4 regions of the Streptomyces sp. BRA346 genome follow, and region 4 is predicted to be linked to each of the others. Evidence: riboswitches for the same ligand, from Rfam matches in the RefSeq annotation. Region 4 holds a riboswitch; each other region holds the start of a gene.

Region 1 (4,256 bases), on a different contig from region 4:
AACATCGGAAAGAAGGTTGCTGTCCTGACCGTGGCGGCAGGCGCCCTGGTCCTGGGGAGCGCGGGTGGAGCGTCCGCCCACGGGTACGGCGGCTTCGACCCCTTCGGGGCGGTCCAGACCAACTCGTGTGACACGGCCATCGGCCCCATCGTCAACACCGCTGTGGGCGCCACCACGGGTGACATCTCGTTCGCCAGCAACTGCCTCAACTACACCAACGGCACGGCGGCCGTTCAGTCCAACGACTGTGACACGTCCACCGGCCTCGTCACCAACATCGGCGGGCTCGCCAGCTCGGGCGACATCACCGGTGGCAGCAACTGCACCAACATCGCCCTCGCCAACGGCGGTGGCTACAGCGGCGGCTACGGCCGCGGCTGACGCCTACTGAGCCCTGGCGGATGCCACGGCTTCCCCTGCGGCCCCGGATGCCTGCCATCCGGGGCCGTGGTGCGTCCGGGGCTGTCGCGTGACGCACCTGGCGACGCACCCACATGGCCGCGATCGACTCGCACGGCGGCCCGGCACCCGGAAGCCTGATGACGGAGTCACGGACCGACGGGGTCACGAACCAGGGAAAGCGAGACAGGCCGGTGGCGCGGGTGCGAGGGAGCAGGGCTCGTCCGGGCGCCCGTACGCCCGCCGCCGACTCCTCGGGCGCGGCCGCCGGACTCGTCACGGCAGAGGAGGCCCTCCAGGCATCCTCGGGGCGCCGGCTGGCCCGCTGGACCCCCGCCGTCCTCCTGCTCGGCGGCATCGCCTTCGACCTCGCCGCCCCGGCCCCGTACACCGCCTCCCCCTTCTTCGCCGCGGCCCCGCTGGTCGCCGCCTCCCTCTTCCCGCTGCGGCCGACCATCGTCACCACGGTGCTCGCCCTCACCGCCGTCTGCCTGCTGGCGGAGCTGCACGGCGTACGGGACCCGACCCAGGCCGCGACCGAGATCGCCACCGTGGCAACCGTCGCCCTGCTCGCGCTCGTGATCAACCGCGTCGTCCGCCGCGGCGACCGGCGGCTGGCCTCGGCGCGCGGCATTGCGGAGGCGGCGCAGCGGGCCGTGCTGCCCGTACCGCCCGCCCGTATCGCCGGGCTGGACGTCGCGGCGCGCTATGTGGCGGCCGAGCGGTACGCCGCGATCGGCGGCGATCTGTACGCGGTGCAGGACACCCCGCACGGCGTACGGCTGATCGTCGGGGACGTCCGCGGCAAGGGGCTCCAGGCCGTGGAGGTCGTCGCGGTCCTCATTGGTGCCTTCCGGGAGGCCGCGGAGCAGGAGGCGACGCTGGAGGGGCTCGCGGGGCGCCTGGAGCGGGCGTTGCGGCGCGAGGGCGCGCGACGGGCCGAGCTGGAGGCGTTCGAGGGGTTCACCACCGCCGTCCTCGGCGAGATCCCGCGCGGTGACTCCACCCTCCGCCTCATCAACCGCGGCCACCCGGCGCCGCTGCTGCTGCCCGGCGACGGCGCGGTGCGCCGCCTGGAGCCGGAGACGGCCGCGCTGCCGCTGGGGATGGGCGAACTGGGCGCGTGGCCCGACCGGGTGACGGAGCTGCGGTTCCCCGAGGACGCGATGCTGCTGCTGTTCACGGACGGGGTGACCGAGGCCCGTGACCGGCACGGCACGTTCTACGTCCCCGAGGAGCGGCTGCGCGGCCGCCGCTTCACCGGGCCGGGCGGGCTGCTCGACGCGCTGGTGGAGGACGTCGCGCTGCACGCGGGCGGGGAGACCTCGGACGACATGGCGCTGCTCGCGGTCCGGCGCCCGCCCGGAACGAACGGAATCACGACCCCCGCTCCGGACACGGACCGTAGCCAACCGTGACGCCCGTGCATAACGATTGACACACGATCAGCCCGCCGGAGGTTTTTACCATCCCTTTTCAACCGGGGTGAAACGCCCCCATCTGTCCATCCTTGGTTACTAAGTTCATGCCAAAGCTACGCGGATTCTTCAGAAGAGCTTGGAATCATGTCGCGCTCTCTATTAACGTTCGATAACGCAGCGCGGTCGGCACAGCCGTCGCAGAGGCGGCACCGTGCGCCGTCGCCGAATCCCGTACGTGCAGCGCGCCAGCACCACCAGTAGCACCAGGCACCACCAGCACCAGGGAACCGGGGAACCACCACCTTGGGGTGAATCGGGTCGAACCTGACCCGTAGGAGACCTTCCTGCTCCGAACCCGTCAGCTAACCCGGTAGGCGAGAGGGAAGGAAAGGAGTGCGCCCCGGTGGCGTCCAACAGGTCCGTACTGGACGAAGCTCCGTACCGCTCATCAGGTACGGGTCCCGGCACCGCGACCGCGTACGGAGTCGGCTTCGACGCCGGAGCCGGCGCCCGCCCCACGGTCGGCCTCGGAGCCGAAGCGGATGAGCCGCCCCTGGGCAAGGAAGCCGTCTGGGACGAGTGGAACCCCACCGAGGAGTCCATCGCTCCGCTCCGCGGCCGGCACCGCGTCGGCAAGCAGCGCGGCGGGACCATGGCCCGCAGCGGCGCCGTCCTCGGCGTCGGCGTCATCGCGGCGGTCGGCGCGGGCGGCATGGCGAGTGCCAAGGACCGGCCGACCGTCCCGATCTCCATGCCGGACCTCGCCCACGTCGCCGACGAGGTCAAGGCCCAGCTGCCCGCCGCCAAGGACCTGCCCGGCATCGGCTCCCTGATGGCCGACGACCAGGACTCCGCCCAGACCACCGCGACCGGCCTCACCACCAGCGGCGCCGAGGCGGGCGAGGCGCTGCGCACCCGCATCCTGCGGCAGGCCGAGAGCCAGCAGACCGCGGCGGAGGACGACAGACGCGAGAGCGAGGCGCGCGCCGCCGCCAAGGCCGCCGCCGACGACGCAGCGAAGGCCGCCGCCAAGGCCCGCGACCTGGCGGAGCAGAAGAAGGCCGAGGCCGCCGCCAAGAAGAAGGCCGCCGAGGCCGCCGCCAAGGCGAAGGCGGAGGCCGAGAAGGAGGCCGCAGCGAAGGCCGCCGCCGAGCGCCGCGCCAAGGCCGCCGGCGGGTTCACCCTCCCCGTCGCCTCGTACACCCTGACCGCGGGCTTCGGCCAGGCGGGCGACCTGTGGTCCGCCGACCACACCGGCCAGGACTTCGCCGCCCCGACCGGCACCCCGGTCAAGGCGCTGAGCGGCGGCACCATAACCCAGGCGGGCTGGGCCGGATCGTACGGCTACCGCATCGTGCTCACGCTCGATGACGGCACCGAGATCTGGTACTGCCACCTGTCGTCCATGGTCGTCACCTCGGGCAAGGTGTCCTCGGGCGAGACCATCGGCCGCGTCGGCGCCACCGGCAACGTCACCGGCCCCCACCTCCACCTGGAGGTCCGGCCGGGCGGCGGCTCGCCGATCGACCCGATGCCCTGGCTGCGCGACCACGGGCTGAACCCGTGACCCCCTGATCCGGCCGTCGCCGCGGCGACGGCCCATCGTTCCGGCGGCTCTGGCGCTCTCTCCCCCCTTGACGCCAGGGCCGCCGGTTCTCTGTCCGCGGCCTCCGCTGCGGCCTCCGACGGAATAACCCCCTCCCTCCTGCGCGTTGTAGTGACGCATGACTGAGACCCGCAAGGACACCCGTAAGAACATCGGCAGCCTGTCCGTCTTCCCGCTCTCCCTGGGCGGCAACGTCTTCGGCTGGACGGCCGACGAGGCCGAATCCTTCGAGGTGCTCGACGCCTACGTGGCGGCGGGCGGCAATTTCATCGACACCGCGGACGTCTACTCCGCCTGGGCACCCGGCAACGAGGGCGGCGAGTCCGAGACCATCCTCGGCAAGTGGTTCGCCTCCCGCGGCAACCGCGACGACATCGTCCTCGCCACCAAGGTCGGCGCCGGTTTGCCGGAACCCCGCGGACTCTCCTCGTCCGCCATCAAGTCCGGCCTGGACGAGTCCCTCCAGCGCCTGGGCACCGACTACGTCGACCTCTACTACACCCACTACGACGACACCTCGGTTCCGGTCGAGGAGATCATCTCCACCCTCGACGAGCTGGTGAAGGCGGGCAAGATCCGCGAGATCGCCGCCTCCAACATCTCCGCCAAGCGCCTGGACGCCTCCCTCACCTTCTCCGCCCAGGAGAACCTGGCCCGCTACGTCGCCCTCCAGCCCCACTACAACCTGGTCTCGCGCGACACCTACGAAGGCGAACTGGCCGACGTCGCCGCCCGCCACGGCCTGGCGACGCTCCCGTACTACGCGCTCGCCTCCGGCTTCCTCACCGGCAAGTACCGCCCCGGCACCACGGTCGACAGCGCCCGCTCCA
Region 2 (4,256 bases), on a different contig from region 4:
GGCACGATCATGGCGCGCGCCCTGTCCGAGGGCACCGACAAGCACACCGCCGAGGAGTTCGCCGCCGAGCTGGAGCGCTGCGGCGCCACCCTGGACGCCCACGCGGACCACCCCGGCGTCCGGGTCTCCCTGGAGGTGCCGGTCTCCCGGCTGCCCAAGGCGCTCGGCCTGCTCGCCGACGCGCTGCGCGCCCCCGCCTTCCCCGACGGCGAGATCGAGCGGCTGGTGCGCAACCGACTGGACGAGATCCCGCACGAGCTGGCGAACCCGGCCCGCCGTGCCTCCATGGCTCTGGCCAAGGAGCTGTTCCCGGCCGAGTCGCGGATGTCCCGGCCGCGCCAGGGCACCGAGGAGACCATCGAGGGCATCGACGCCGCGGCGGTGCGCGCCTTCTACGAGGCGCACGTCCGGCCGTCCACCGCGACCGCGGTCGTCGTCGGCGACCTGGCCGGTGTCGACCTCGACCAGGCGCTCGCCGACACCCTCGGCGCCTGGACCGGCGGCCCGGCCCCGCAGCGCTCGGTCCCGCCGATCATCGCCGACGACACCGGTCGTGTGGTGATCGTCGACCGGCCCGGCGCGGTCCAGACCCAGCTGCTCATCGGGCGCATCGGCGCCGACCGGCACGACCGCGTCTGGCCCGCGCAGGTGCTCGGCACCTACTGCCTGGGCGGCACCCTCACCTCCCGGCTGGACCGGGTGCTGCGCGAGGAGAAGGGCTACACCTACGGGGTGCGCGCCTTCGGCCAGGTGCTGCGCTCCACGCCGCCCTCGCCGGCCGGTGGCGGCTCGGCGGGCGCCTCGCTGCTGGCGATCAGCGGTTCGGTGGCCACCGAGGTCACCGGCCCGGCGCTGGACGACCTGTGGACGGTGCTGCGGACGCTGAAGGAGGAGGGGCTGACGGACGCCGAGCGCGATGTCGCCGTGCAGAACCTCGTCGGCGTCGCCCCGCTGAAGTACGAGACGGCCGCCGCTGTCGCGGGCACGCTCGCCGACCAGGTCGAGCAGCACCTGCCGGACGACTTCCAGGCGCAGCTGTACGCCCGGCTCGCGGAGGCGGGGACGGTGGAGGCGACCGCGGCGGTCGTGAGCGCCTTCCCGGCCGACCGGCTGGTGACCGTGCTCGTGGGTGACGCCTCGAAGATCGAGGAGCCGGTCAGGGCGCTCGGCATCGGAGAGGTGCGCGTCATCACCGGCTGAACCGCTCTCCGCCGGGCCCGAGATGTTCCGGGGCCCGGCTCAACGCACCATCAGAACAAGGACCCTGGCGTCAAGCGAGACGCCAGGGTCCTCCCTTATGCCCGATATGAGGGGCGTTTGGTTTGTGGCGAGAACAACAAAAACCCGTAACCGTTTGGTGATCGAAACGCGGCCCGTTTAGCGTCAGTGCGGCTGTTCGCCGGATACCCGCCGCACCCGCGGCACGGACAGTCATCGCCGAGTCCCATGGTGCGAGTGCCAGGGGAGCCGGGGACCCAAACGTCCCTGGGGTGAATCGGACGCCTTCCCCGGCCGGGGGAGGGGCCCGTAGGAGACCTTCCTGCTCCGAACCCGTCAGCTAACCCGGTAGGCGAGAAGGAAGGAAAGGAGTGCGCCACCACATGGCGTTCACCCGTGCCGCAGGGAAGCACCGACGTCCCAGCCAGACCGCCGTCCGTACCGGCGCGAACATCGCCGGCATCACCACGGTCGCCTCGGGCGTCGTCGCCGGCATCGCCGGCCCGGCCCTCGCCGCGACCGGCGAGACGCCGTCTCCCCAGGACACCGGTCTCCGCCAGGCGATGGTGATCGGCGACGGCCTCTCCGACCAGATCGACGCGCAGGCCCAGTCCCAGGAGAGCGCCGCCGAGGCCGCCGCCGCCAAGGCGAAGGCCGAGGCCGTGGCCCGCCAGGAGGCCGCGCGGAAGGCCGAGGCGGCCGCGAAGAAGGCCAAGGCGGAGCGCGAGGCCAAGGAGCGCGCCGCGCGCGAGGAGGAGCGCAAGCGCCTCAACACGTTCGTGTCGCCCGTCGAGGGCTCCTCCGTCTCCACCGGTTACCAGGCGTCCAGCGGCCTGTGGTCCTCCGGCAGCCACACCGGCATCGACTTCAGCGCCTCCACGGGCACCGAGGTGCAGTCGGTGGGCATGGGCGAGGTCGTCGAGGCGGGCTGGGGCGGCTCGTACGGCAACAACGTCGTCATCAAGATGAACGACGGCACCTACACCCAGTACGGCCACCTCTCCTCGATCGGTGTCTCGGTCGGCCAGAAGGTCACCCCCGGCCAGCAGATCGGCCTGTCCGGCGCCACCGGCAACGTCACCGGCCCGCACCTGCACTTCGAGGCCCGCACCACCGCGGAGTACGGCTCGGACATGGACCCGCTGTCCTACCTGCGCTCGCACGGCGTCAACCTCTGACCCGTCGCCGCTCCTGTCGAAAGGCCCCGTCCGCTCCGGACGGGGCCTTCGGCGTTACCCGGCCGGGACGCTCCACTGTGACCAAAAAATATCCCTGAATTGCCTTCGCCCATCGGAAATCCCGGCGGCTTCGAATAGAGTCGCTGAACACGCGTCAATCGGATGCGTTTCGCGGGGTTGAGGCGGAGGTTCGACAATGCGGGACCGGAAGTGAACGGGGATACGGCCGCACTCCAGGGCGGTCGCCGGATTTCGGCGCATGCGGTGTGCACGGCGATCCGTGACGACATCATCTCCGGTACCTATCCGCCCGGCAGCCGGCTGACCGAGGAGCTGCTCGCCCGGCGCTACGGGGTCTCCCGGGTGCCCGTCCGCGAGGCGCTGCGCACCCTGGAGTCCGAGGGCTTCGTCACGACCCGGCGGCATGCGGGCGCGTGCGTCGCCCAGCCGTCCGAGAAGGAGGCGGCCGACCTCCTGGACATCCGGGCCCTGCTGGAGCCGCTGGGCGCCGCCAGGGCCGCCCAGCGCCGCACCGAGGGGCATCTGAAGGTGCTGCGCGGTCTGGTCCGGCTCGGCCAGGAGCGGGCCCAGCGCGGCCGCTTGGGCGAGCTGCGCTCGCTGGGCGACTGGTTCCACGAGACGCTCGCCCAGGCGTCCGGCAGCCCGAGCCTGGCGGGAATGCTGGTGCAGCTGCGGCGCAAGACGGCGTGGGTGTACGCGTCGGACCCGGCCCGGCAGGCCGCGCAGGTGGTCCAGTCCATGCAGCCCGTACAGGCCGCGCCGGGCCTACCGGGGGCGACCGGGGGCGCCGACCCGTCGGTGCGCGCCGTCGAGTCCTGGGCGGAGCACGGGGCGATCGTGGACGCGGTCGCGCGCGGCGACGCCGACCGGGCGCGGGCGCTCGCCGCCGCGCACACCGAACGCTCGCTGGCCGAATACCGATTGCGAAACGGGTCCCAGGTGAGAACTTCGAAACATTCCGTAAACACGGCGAGCGGCCGGAATTAACAGCCGTCCGCTAATGCGGCTCAATGGAATTCGGGATGCGAAAAAACAACGGGGCCGCGGTGACCCGTAATGGTTCACCGCGGCCCCGCCGCGCCGAAATGTGATTCGGACGGAATCAGACGATCTCCGGAAGCTCCTCAAGGCCCTCGGCCACCAGCTTCGCCAGACGGTCGAGCGCGACCTCCGCGTCGTCGGCCTCGGAGGCGAGCACGACCTCGTCGCCGCCCTGAGCGCCCAGGCCGAGCACGGCGAGCATGGAAGCGGCGTTGACCGGGGCGCCGCCCGCCTTGGCGATCGTGATGGGGACGCCGGCGGCGGTCGCCGCACGGACGAAGATCGACGCCGGGCGGGCGTGCAGGCCCTCGGCCCAGCCGATGTTGACGCGGCGCTCAGCCATGGTGTTGCCCTTCAGATCTGCGGGTGCTGTTGTCTAGACCAGATCATACGGTGTCCGGTCTCGCCCGGGTCGGGGCCCGAGTGGGTCCAGTCATGTCCGAACAGGTCCGATACGGACTTTCCCTCGACACCCCCCGTTCACGCAAGGGTGTCCGCCATGCGGACCTCTGCGTCCCGGACTTCAGCCCGTACCCTGTCCCCATGCCGAGCCCGTCGGATCATCACGCGTACCCCACCCACTGGGAGGCCGACGTGGTGCTCAGGGACGGTGGTACCGCGCAGATCCGCCCCATCACGCCCGATGACGCGCAGCGCCTGGTCAGCTTCTACGAACACGTCTCGGACGAGTCGAAGTACTACCGCTTCTTCGCGCCCTACCCCCGGCTCTCCGACCGCGACGTCCACCGCTTCACCCACCACGACTACGTCGACCGGGTCGGCCTCGCGGCGACCGTC
Region 3 (4,256 bases), on a different contig from region 4:
CTCGGTGGCCTCCTCCGCCTCCCGCTCGTACGCCGCGACCTTCGCCTTCACCTGGTCGGGCGTCAGACGGGGCTCGGCGTGCCCGATGCCCGGGAGGGCGGTCGCGGAGGCGACGCCCGCGAGGGCGAGGGTCGCGGCGGTGCGGAGGGTGGTGCCGGTGAGCGACGAGCGGTGCCGCTGCTTCGGCTTCGTGGGGGGCTGCGGCGCCACTGTGGCGGTTCACCTTTCGTGGGGGGTGTGCTTCTTGGAGGGGAAGCTAGGCCGGTCGGCGGCGCGGCGCGCTGAGATGACCGGAGGTGGACGGATTCGTCCCCCCGGTGGCGCCTGCTGATCACGGGGGCGGTGCGGGGTGGGCGGGATCGGGGCGGCTGTGACCGATGTGCCGATCGGGGTGTACCCGGGTGACTGGCGGTGATATGAGCGGCGCTAGTCTCCGGTGCCATGGACGTACTCATCAATGTGTTCGTCGGCCTGCACATCGTCGGCATCGCCGCCCTGCTGGGAGGCTTCCTCTCCCAGCTCACGGCGATACGCGGGGACGGCGCGCGGATGACGCCGGGGATGCTGCACGGCGCGCTGACCATGCTGGTCACGGGGGCGGCTCTGGTCGGGCTGAACCAGGCGGACGATCAGACGGTCAACAACATCAAGATCGGCGTCAAGCTGGCGCTGCTGATCGTGATCCTGGGCCTGGTGTACGTGAAGCGGGACGAGGAGAAGGTGGAGCCCGCGGTCTTCAGCGCGGTCGGCGCGCTGACGACGGTGAACATCTTCATCGCCGTGCTCTGGACCTGATCCGCTGACGCCCCATCCGTGCTCCGGCTGGGCCAACTCGGGGGCGGGAAGGGGCGGAATGGGGGAAATCGCACCTGTAAGCGCAACCCGACGCACTCTTCGACTGTCTTACCCGTCAAGGGCAAGCCCGGAGGGAGCGCGCAATGGGGGTAAAGGCAGGGTTCGGGGCGTGGCGGGCATGGCGCCGCCGTACGGCGGTCGCCTTGGGCATGGCGGGCATGGTGGTGCCGCTGTCCGTCGCGCTCGGTACGGCACCGGCGCAGGCGGCGACGGCGTGCACGGCGAGCACCGGTCCGTATCAGAGGCAGGTCGAGAAGTTCCTCGGCCGTCCCGTCGACGGTCGGCAGTCCTCGGGGGACTGCCGCGCGACGCAGAGATTCCAGATCAACCACGGCATCAGCCCGACCATCGGCTACGCGGGCCCCGTCACCTGGGGCGTCATGAAGCTGATCAACGCGCAGTACGCGGCGGGCCGTAACCCCAACGCGGCGCGCAAGTGCCCCACCAACAAGGGCCGTATCGCCTGCGTCGACCTCACCCGGCAGCTCAGCTGGGTGCAGGACGGTTCGCGGCTGGTGTTCGGGCCGGTGCCGGTGCGCACCGGGCGGGACAGGTACGAGACCCGCACCGGGCTGAAGCAGATCTACTGGCGGCACAAGAACCACTGGTCGACGATCTACCACGTGGCCATGCCGTACAGCCAGTTCTTCGACGGCGGCCAGGCGTTCCACTCCATCGCGGGAAGCGTATGGTCGCCGCCCGGCTCCCACGGCTGCGTCAACATGCGCTCCGGTGACGCGCAGAAGTACTGGAGCCTGTTGCGGAACGGCGACGACGTGTACGTGTACGGGCGCAAGCCGGGCACGTGATCCGGCCGGTGTTCACGGTGTGAGCGGCGGCTGCCCGATCGGGCATCGGGCAGCCGCACTGCGGCTACGCGGGCCGCACGCTCCCGTAGATCGGCATCTCGGTGATCGGCGCCTTCTTCACCACGTCCCCCGGCTTCGGCGCGTGGATCATCATCCCGTCGCCGATGTAGAGCCCGACGTGGCTGATGTCGTCGTAGAAGAAGACGAGATCACCGGGCTCGAGGTCGGAGGTCGAGACGCGCGTACCGGCCTTCACCTGGTCCCATGTGGTGCGCGGCAGGGAGACACCGGCGGCCTTCCACGCGGCTTGGGTGAGCCCCGAGCAGTCGTAGGAGTTGGGCCCGGTCGCGCCCCAGACGTACGGCTTGCCGAGCTGGGACTCCGCGAAGTCGATCGCCTTGGCCGCCTTGGTGCCGTTCGTGGCGGTGGACGAGCCGGATGAGCTGCTTCCGGAACCGGAAGAGGAACCGCCGCTCGACTGCTGATCCTGTTCCTGCTGCTTCTGCTGGGCCGCGGCCTCCCGCTGCTTCTCGGCCAGCTCGGCCGCCTTGCGCCGCGCCTCCTCGGCCTTCTTCTTCTCGATCGCCGCCAGCCGCGCCTTCTCCTTGGCGGTCAGGTTCGCCAGCAGCCGCCGGGCCTGCGCGAGCTTGTCCTGGACGGCCTTCTTCTTGGTCTTCAGCTCTCGCTGGGTCTCGGTCAGCGACTCCAGACTCTTGGCGGCCTCGCGGCGCTCCTTGGCGGCCTTCGCCGCCTGCGTCTGGAAGTCGTCGACGGCCCGCTTCTGCGAACCGGCCATCCGGTTCATCAGATGCGACTGGTCGAAGAGGTCCTGCGGGTCGTTGGAGAACAGCAGGCTCGCGGCGCTCGAGGTCATGCCGCCGTTGCGGTACTGGGCCGCGGCGTAGGTGCCGAGCGTGCGGCGGGCCTCGTTGAGCTTCTCCGTGTTCTCGGCGACGTCGTCCATCATCCGGTTGACCTTGGTGCGCTGCTGCTCGGAGCGCTCCTTGGCGGCGTTGTAGTGCTGGGTGGCGGTTTCCGCCTGGTGGTAGAGGGTGTCCACCTTCTCCTTGACCGCCTCGATCGACTGCGTGGTGCCGGGCTTGGGGTCGCCCGGCGCGGCGTTCGCGGTCTGGGAGAGGAGGGTGACGGAGGCGAGGGCGGCGGTGGTGAACCCGACGGCCGTACGGCGCCCGGTGGAGGAGGCGGCGGTGGGTATTCGGGTCCGCGGCTTGCGGTGCGACGCCAAGGGAGGCGACTCCTTCCGTGGACCGCCTACCGGGTTAGCTGTCGGGTTCGGGCGATACGGAAGGTTGCCCTACGGCCTCTGCGGACGGACGACATGTCGTACGCGTCGTACCGCCGCTCGGGCCGATTCACCCCGGTGTTGTCGGGCCCCTCCTCCCCGAAGGGGGGCGAGGAGGGCGGGTCCCCGGCTCCGGGCGCCTTGCGACACGGACGGACTCGGCGGAGGCTGCCCGGGCCGGCGCGGTTCGCCGACGGGTCTACGGGCCGCCTGAGGGAGGACGGTAGCCAACTCGTGGGGCTCCTGTGAAGGCTGGTGGTCGATATGCCCGAAACCGTTTCGTGACATCCATACGCAGTCCATGCGTAGGCTGTCAGTGCGGCGCCCTAAACTCGGTGAGCGATGAGCAGCCTCTTTGATGACAGCTTCCTGGCGAATCTCGGGCCTCCGGAGGAGGAGCCCCCGCCGCCCGAGGATTCCGCACACCCGGGTCACGCCGGCGGTTCGGACGGTTCAGGTGGCGAGGAGGTGCCGCACCACCTCTTCACGGGCGCATTCGACGCGCCGGTGCCCAGCGGGACCAGAGACGCGCATTACCGGAACGGCGCGGCCCGCCCCGCCGTCGACCCCGCTGCGCTGCTGGAGGGGCTGAATGAGCAGCAGCGGGCCGCCGTGGAGCACACCGGCTCGCCGCTGCTGATCGTCGCGGGGGCCGGGTCCGGCAAGACCCGGGTGCTCACCCACCGCATCGCGTATCTGCTCGGCACCCGCCATGTGCACCCCGGCCAGATCCTCGCCATCACCTTCACCAACAAGGCGGCGGGCGAGATGAAGGAGCGGGTCGAGGAGCTGGTCGGCCCGCGGGCGAACGCGATGTGGGTGATGACGTTCCACAGCGCGTGCGTGCGCATCCTGCGCCGCGAGTCGAAGAAGCTGGGCTTCACCTCATCGTTCTCGATCTACGACGCGGCCGACTCGAAGCGGCTGATGGCGCTGGTGTGCCGGGATCTCGATCTCGACCCGAAGAAGTTCCCGCCGAAGTCGTTCAGCGCCAAGATCTCCAACCTGAAGAACGAGCTGATCGACGAGGAGACCTTCGCCGGTCAGGCGGCGGACGGCTTCGAGAAGACGCTCGCCGAGGCGTACGCGATGTACCAGTCGCGGCTGCGCGAGGCCAACGCCCTCGACTTCGACGACATCATCATGACCACGGTCAACCTGCTCCAGGCGTTCCCGGACGTCGCGGAGCACTACCGCCGCCGCTTCCGGCACGTCCTGGTCGACGAGTACCAGGACACCAACCACGCTCAGTACACGCTGGTGCGCGAACTGGTGGGCACGGACACGGA
Region 4 (4,256 bases):
CGCGCCTATCTGGCCGAGTTGATTCACCGTAAGCGCGCCGCGCTCGGCAACGACTTGATGTCGGATCTGATCCGGGCCAGCGACCACGGTGACCATCTCACCGAGAACGAGGCCGCGGCGATGGCCTTCATCCTTTTGTTCGCGGGTTTCGAGACCACCGTCAATCTGATCGGCAACGGCCTCTACGCGCTGCTGCGCCATCCCGGGCAGCGGGCCCGGCTGCACGGGGCATTGGAAGAAGGGGACGAGGAACTGCTCGCCACCGGGGTCGAGGAACTGCTGCGCTACGACGGCCCGGTGGAGATGGCCACCTGGCGGTTCGCCACCGAGCCGGTGACCATCGGCGGGCAGCACATCGCCGAGGGAGAGCCGGTGCTGGTGGTGCTCGCCGCCGCCGACCGCGACCCCGAGCGCTTCGCCGACCCCGACGTGCTCGACCTCGCCCGCACCGACAACCAGCACCTCGGTTACGGCCACGGCATCCATTACTGTCTGGGTGCCCCGCTGGCCCGCCTCGAGGCGCAGACCGCGCTCGCCACCCTGCTGCGCCGTATCCCGGATCTCCGGCTCGCGGTGGAGCCGGACGACCTGCGCTGGCGTGGCGGGCTCATCATGCGCGGACTGCGCGCCCTTCCGGTGACCTGGGGAAAGTGACATCCGGTCAGCCATGTGACCGTGACGTGACCTGAGATACACCGGCTTGTGATGATCGTGTGGCGTCGCTATGTTCAACCGACAAACCGAGCCCCCACACGAGAGGCGATTCGCATGCTTTCCGGGAACGGACGTCACCGCCGCCCCCGCCAGGCTCCGGCCATCGTCGTCGCGGCGGGGGTGACCGGCGCGAGCATCGCCCTCCCGCTCTTCGGAGCGACCGGCGCCCAGGCAGCCCCCGCCTCCACATGGGACCAGGTCGCCGAGTGCGAGAGCGCCGGGATGTGGAGCGCCAACGAGGGCAACGGCTTCTACGGCGGCCTGCAACTGACCCTCGACATGTGGAAGAAGTACGGCGGCACCAGCTACGCCCCGCGGCCCGACCTCGCCAGCCGCTCCCAGCAGATAGCCGTCGCCGAGTCGATCCTCGGCGACCGCGGCCCGGACGCCTGGCCCAGCTGCGCGCTGAACGCCGGGCTGACCGACGGCGGCGACGCCCCGGACGTGAACCCCGGCAGCACGGCGCGCCCCTCCCAGCAGGACGACGCGGAGCGCGAGGACCGTGACCGGTCCGACGCCCGGGACCGTGGCGCTCCGTCCGGCAAGACGCCGGACGCCTCCGACGCCTCCGACGCGCCCACCGGGCCGGAGCGGCCCGAGCACTCGGCCACGCCGGGCGACTCGAACGACTCGAACGACTCGAACGACTCGGACGACGCGAACGACTCCGACGGCTCGAACGGCGGCGCGTCCTCCCCGTCCCCTTCTTCCGGTGCGCCGTCCCCCGGCGCGTCCGACCCCTCGCCGACCCCCTCCTCCACCGAGCGCGGCTCCGAGGGCACCTCCGGCGCCCGCCGGGGCGAACGGGACACGGGGCAGCGGCCGAGCGACCACGCCTCGCGCGGCGGTGCCGACAGGGCGGAAAACCCCACGGATGGCGGCTACACGGTGCGTCCGGGTGACAACCTTTCAGCAATCGCCGAAAAGCAGGAATTGGGCGCCGACTGGCGTCGGCTCTACGAGTCCAACGAAAACCTCATCGGAACCGACCCGGATCTCATTCTCCCTGGTCAGCGACTTGATCTCACCATCAGGAGCCGGTAGTTCGGGGTGATTTGCCCGATCTGGAACCGGTGAGACATACCTCTCGTCACATTTTCCGGGGCGTCCGAGGTGTCCGGTCTCTCCGCACCCGGCCCCACCTGCGCCGATGTGGGCCGAGTGAGATCGATAACAGCCCTGTTCACTGGGATAAGGGTGTTTGAACGTTTCCCGCACGTGTGTTTAACGTCTTTCCGCTCGCCACCGCGAGCACCGTCGACCGTCACGCCGAGTCCTGCCGGCGGTCGTCCGGTACCGACGCGCCAGCGCCGAAGGCAGGAGCGGGGGACCCAAGGTAAGTGCCGGGAGGCCAGCAAGATCGGCCGAGCGGCTAGGGGTGAAGCAGGGTGCGGACCCCCGCACCCAGCCGGGCAACTCACGCCCGAACCCGACAGCTCACCTCGTAGGCGTCGGTGAGGAAACGAACGAACATGTCCAACGCTCAGGGCAAGCACCGTCGTCCTTCCAAGGCCACTCGTTTCGCAGCGCTCGCCGGCCTCGCCGGAGCCGCCGTGGCCACCCCGCTCATCGGTGCGACGTCCGCCTCTGCCGCCACCACGTCCCAGTGGGACCAGGTCGCGCAGTGCGAGTCCGGCGGCAACTGGTCGATCAACACCGGCAACGGTTACTACGGCGGCCTTCAGTTCTCCTCCTCCACCTGGGCCGCGTACGGCGGTACCGCCTTCGCACCCACCGCCGACAAGGCCGGCAAGGCCCAGCAGATCCAGGTGGCCGAGAAGGTCCTGGCCAGCCAGGGCAAGGGCGCCTGGCCGGTCTGCGGCAAGGGCCTGACCAGCGGCGGCGCCCCGTCCGCCCCGGCGCCGTCCACCCCGTCGCAGAGCCAGTCCGACTCCTCGCAGTCGGCCCCGTCCGCCAAGCCGAAGGCCGCGCCCCGCAGCGCGCCCGAGCACGCCGCGCGCGCCGAGACCCGCGGCCCGATCAAGAAGGGCGACGGCGAGTACAAGGTCAAGTCCGGTGACACCCTTGGCAAGATCGCCAAGACGGAGGACGTCAAGGGCGGCTGGAAGAAGCTCTTCGAGCTGAACAAGAACGTCATCCAGAAGGCCGACCTGATCTTCCCCGGCCAGCAGCTCCACCTGAGCTGAGCAGCCACACCGTAGTCAACGAGGGGGTGTCTTTCGGGTCAGGCCGGATCAGAGGCATGATCCGGAAGACGCCCCCTGGCCCCGGCCGGGTGCGCCGCCCCCACGGTGCACCCCGCCGGGGCTTCGGTGCGGTTAGGCTCATGCTGCTACCGAAGACCCATACGAAGGAGAACCTCGTGCCGTCCATCGACGTCGTCGTAGCTCGCGAGATCCTCGACTCGCGAGGCAATCCCACGGTCGAGGTCGAGGTCGGCCTCGACGACGGCAGCACCGGCCGTGCCGCCGTCCCGTCCGGCGCCTCCACCGGCGCCTTCGAGGCCCTCGAACTCCGTGACGGCGACAAGAACCGCTATGGCGGCAAGGGCGTGGAGAAGGCCGTCCTCGCCGTCATCGAGCAGATCGGCCCCGAGCTGGTCGGCTATGACGCCACCGAGCAGCGCCTGATCGACCAGGCGATGTTCGATCTGGATGCCACTCCGGACAAGTCCTCGCTCGGCGCCAACGCCATCCTCGGCGTCTCCCTCGCCGTGGCGCACGCCGCCTCCGAGGCGTCCGACCTGCCCCTCTTCCGTTACCTCGGCGGCCCGAACGCGCACCTGCTGCCGGTCCCGATGATGAACATCCTCAACGGCGGCTCGCACGCCGACTCCAATGTGGACATCCAGGAGTTCATGATCGCGCCGGTCGGCGCGGAGTCCTTCTCCGAGGCCCTGCGCTGGGGTGCCGAGGTCTACCACACCCTGAAGGGCGTGCTGAAGGAGCGCGGCCTGTCCACCGGTCTCGGTGACGAGGGCGGCTTCGCGCCGAACCTCGACTCCAACCGGGACGCCCTCGACCTGATCGTCGAGGCCATCAAGAAGGCCGGCTACCAGCCCGGCCAGGACATCGCGCTCGCGCTCGACGTCGCCGCCTCCGAGTTCCACAAGGACGGCGTCTACCAGTTCGAGGGCAAGGCCCGCACCGCGTCCGAGATGACCGCGTACTACGCCGAGCTGGTCGAGGCGTACCCGCTGGTCTCCATCGAGGACCCGCTGAACGAGGAGGACTGGGACGGCTGGAAGACGATCACCGAGCAGCTCGGTGACAAGGTCCAGCTGGTCGGCGACGACCTGTTCGTGACCAACCCCGAGCGGCTGGCCCGCGGCATCGAGAACGACACCGCGAACGCCCTGCTGGTCAAGGTCAACCAGATCGGCTCGCTGACCGAGACCCTCGACGCCGTCGAGCTGGCCCAGCGCAGCGGCTTCAAGTGCATGATGTCGCACCGCTCCGGTGAGACCGAGGACGTCACGATCGCCGACCTGGCCGTCGCCACCAACTGCGGCCAGATCAAGACCGGCGCCCCGGCCCGCTCCGAGCGGGTGGCCAAGTACAACCAGCTGCTGCGCATCGAGG

The links. Region 4 has a riboswitch for cyclic di-AMP ahead of LCH29_RS15865 (transglycosylase family protein). Riboswitches for the same ligand answer to the same signal wherever they lie in the genome.
Region 1: another riboswitch for cyclic di-AMP. It lies ahead of LCH29_RS37340 (M23 family metallopeptidase); the one in region 4 lies ahead of LCH29_RS15865 (transglycosylase family protein).
Region 2: another riboswitch for cyclic di-AMP. It lies ahead of LCH29_RS19150 (M23 family metallopeptidase); the one in region 4 lies ahead of LCH29_RS15865 (transglycosylase family protein).
Region 3: another riboswitch for cyclic di-AMP. It lies ahead of LCH29_RS26245 (NlpC/P60 family protein); the one in region 4 lies ahead of LCH29_RS15865 (transglycosylase family protein).

Annotation. Positions count from the first base shown of each region.
Region 1 covers NZ_JAIWIH010000044.1:33,945-38,200, reverse strand. The annotation lists gene LCH29_RS37350 (hypothetical protein) at 1-381, shown strand, start outside; gene LCH29_RS37345 (PP2C family protein-serine/threonine phosphatase) at 540-1,817, shown strand; cyclic di-AMP (ydaO/yuaA leader) riboswitch at 2,082-2,212, shown strand; gene LCH29_RS37340 (M23 family metallopeptidase) at 2,224-3,387, shown strand; gene LCH29_RS37335 (aldo/keto reductase) at 3,545-4,256, shown strand, end outside.
Region 2 covers NZ_JAIWIH010000014.1:99,525-103,780, forward strand. The annotation lists gene LCH29_RS19145 (M16 family metallopeptidase) at 1-1,200, shown strand, start outside; cyclic di-AMP (ydaO/yuaA leader) riboswitch at 1,426-1,587, shown strand; gene LCH29_RS19150 (M23 family metallopeptidase) at 1,602-2,396, shown strand; gene LCH29_RS19155 (GntR family transcriptional regulator) at 2,607-3,404, shown strand; gene LCH29_RS19160 (HPr family phosphocarrier protein) at 3,520-3,801, opposite strand; gene LCH29_RS19165 (bifunctional acetate--CoA ligase family protein/GNAT family N-acetyltransferase) at 4,002-4,256, shown strand, end outside.
Region 3 covers NZ_JAIWIH010000023.1:101,597-105,852, reverse strand. The annotation lists gene LCH29_RS26260 (NlpC/P60 family protein) at 1-210, opposite strand, end outside; gene LCH29_RS26255 (hypothetical protein) at 442-795, shown strand; gene LCH29_RS26250 (L,D-transpeptidase family protein) at 939-1,664, shown strand; gene LCH29_RS26245 (NlpC/P60 family protein) at 1,729-2,910, opposite strand; cyclic di-AMP (ydaO/yuaA leader) riboswitch at 2,919-3,141, opposite strand; gene pcrA (DNA helicase PcrA) at 3,310-4,256, shown strand, end outside.
Region 4 covers NZ_JAIWIH010000011.1:28,692-32,947, forward strand. The annotation lists gene LCH29_RS15855 (cytochrome P450 family protein) at 1-654, shown strand, start outside; gene LCH29_RS15860 (transglycosylase family protein) at 769-1,758, shown strand; cyclic di-AMP (ydaO/yuaA leader) riboswitch at 2,013-2,180, shown strand; gene LCH29_RS15865 (transglycosylase family protein) at 2,187-2,861, shown strand; gene eno (phosphopyruvate hydratase) at 3,002-4,256, shown strand, end outside.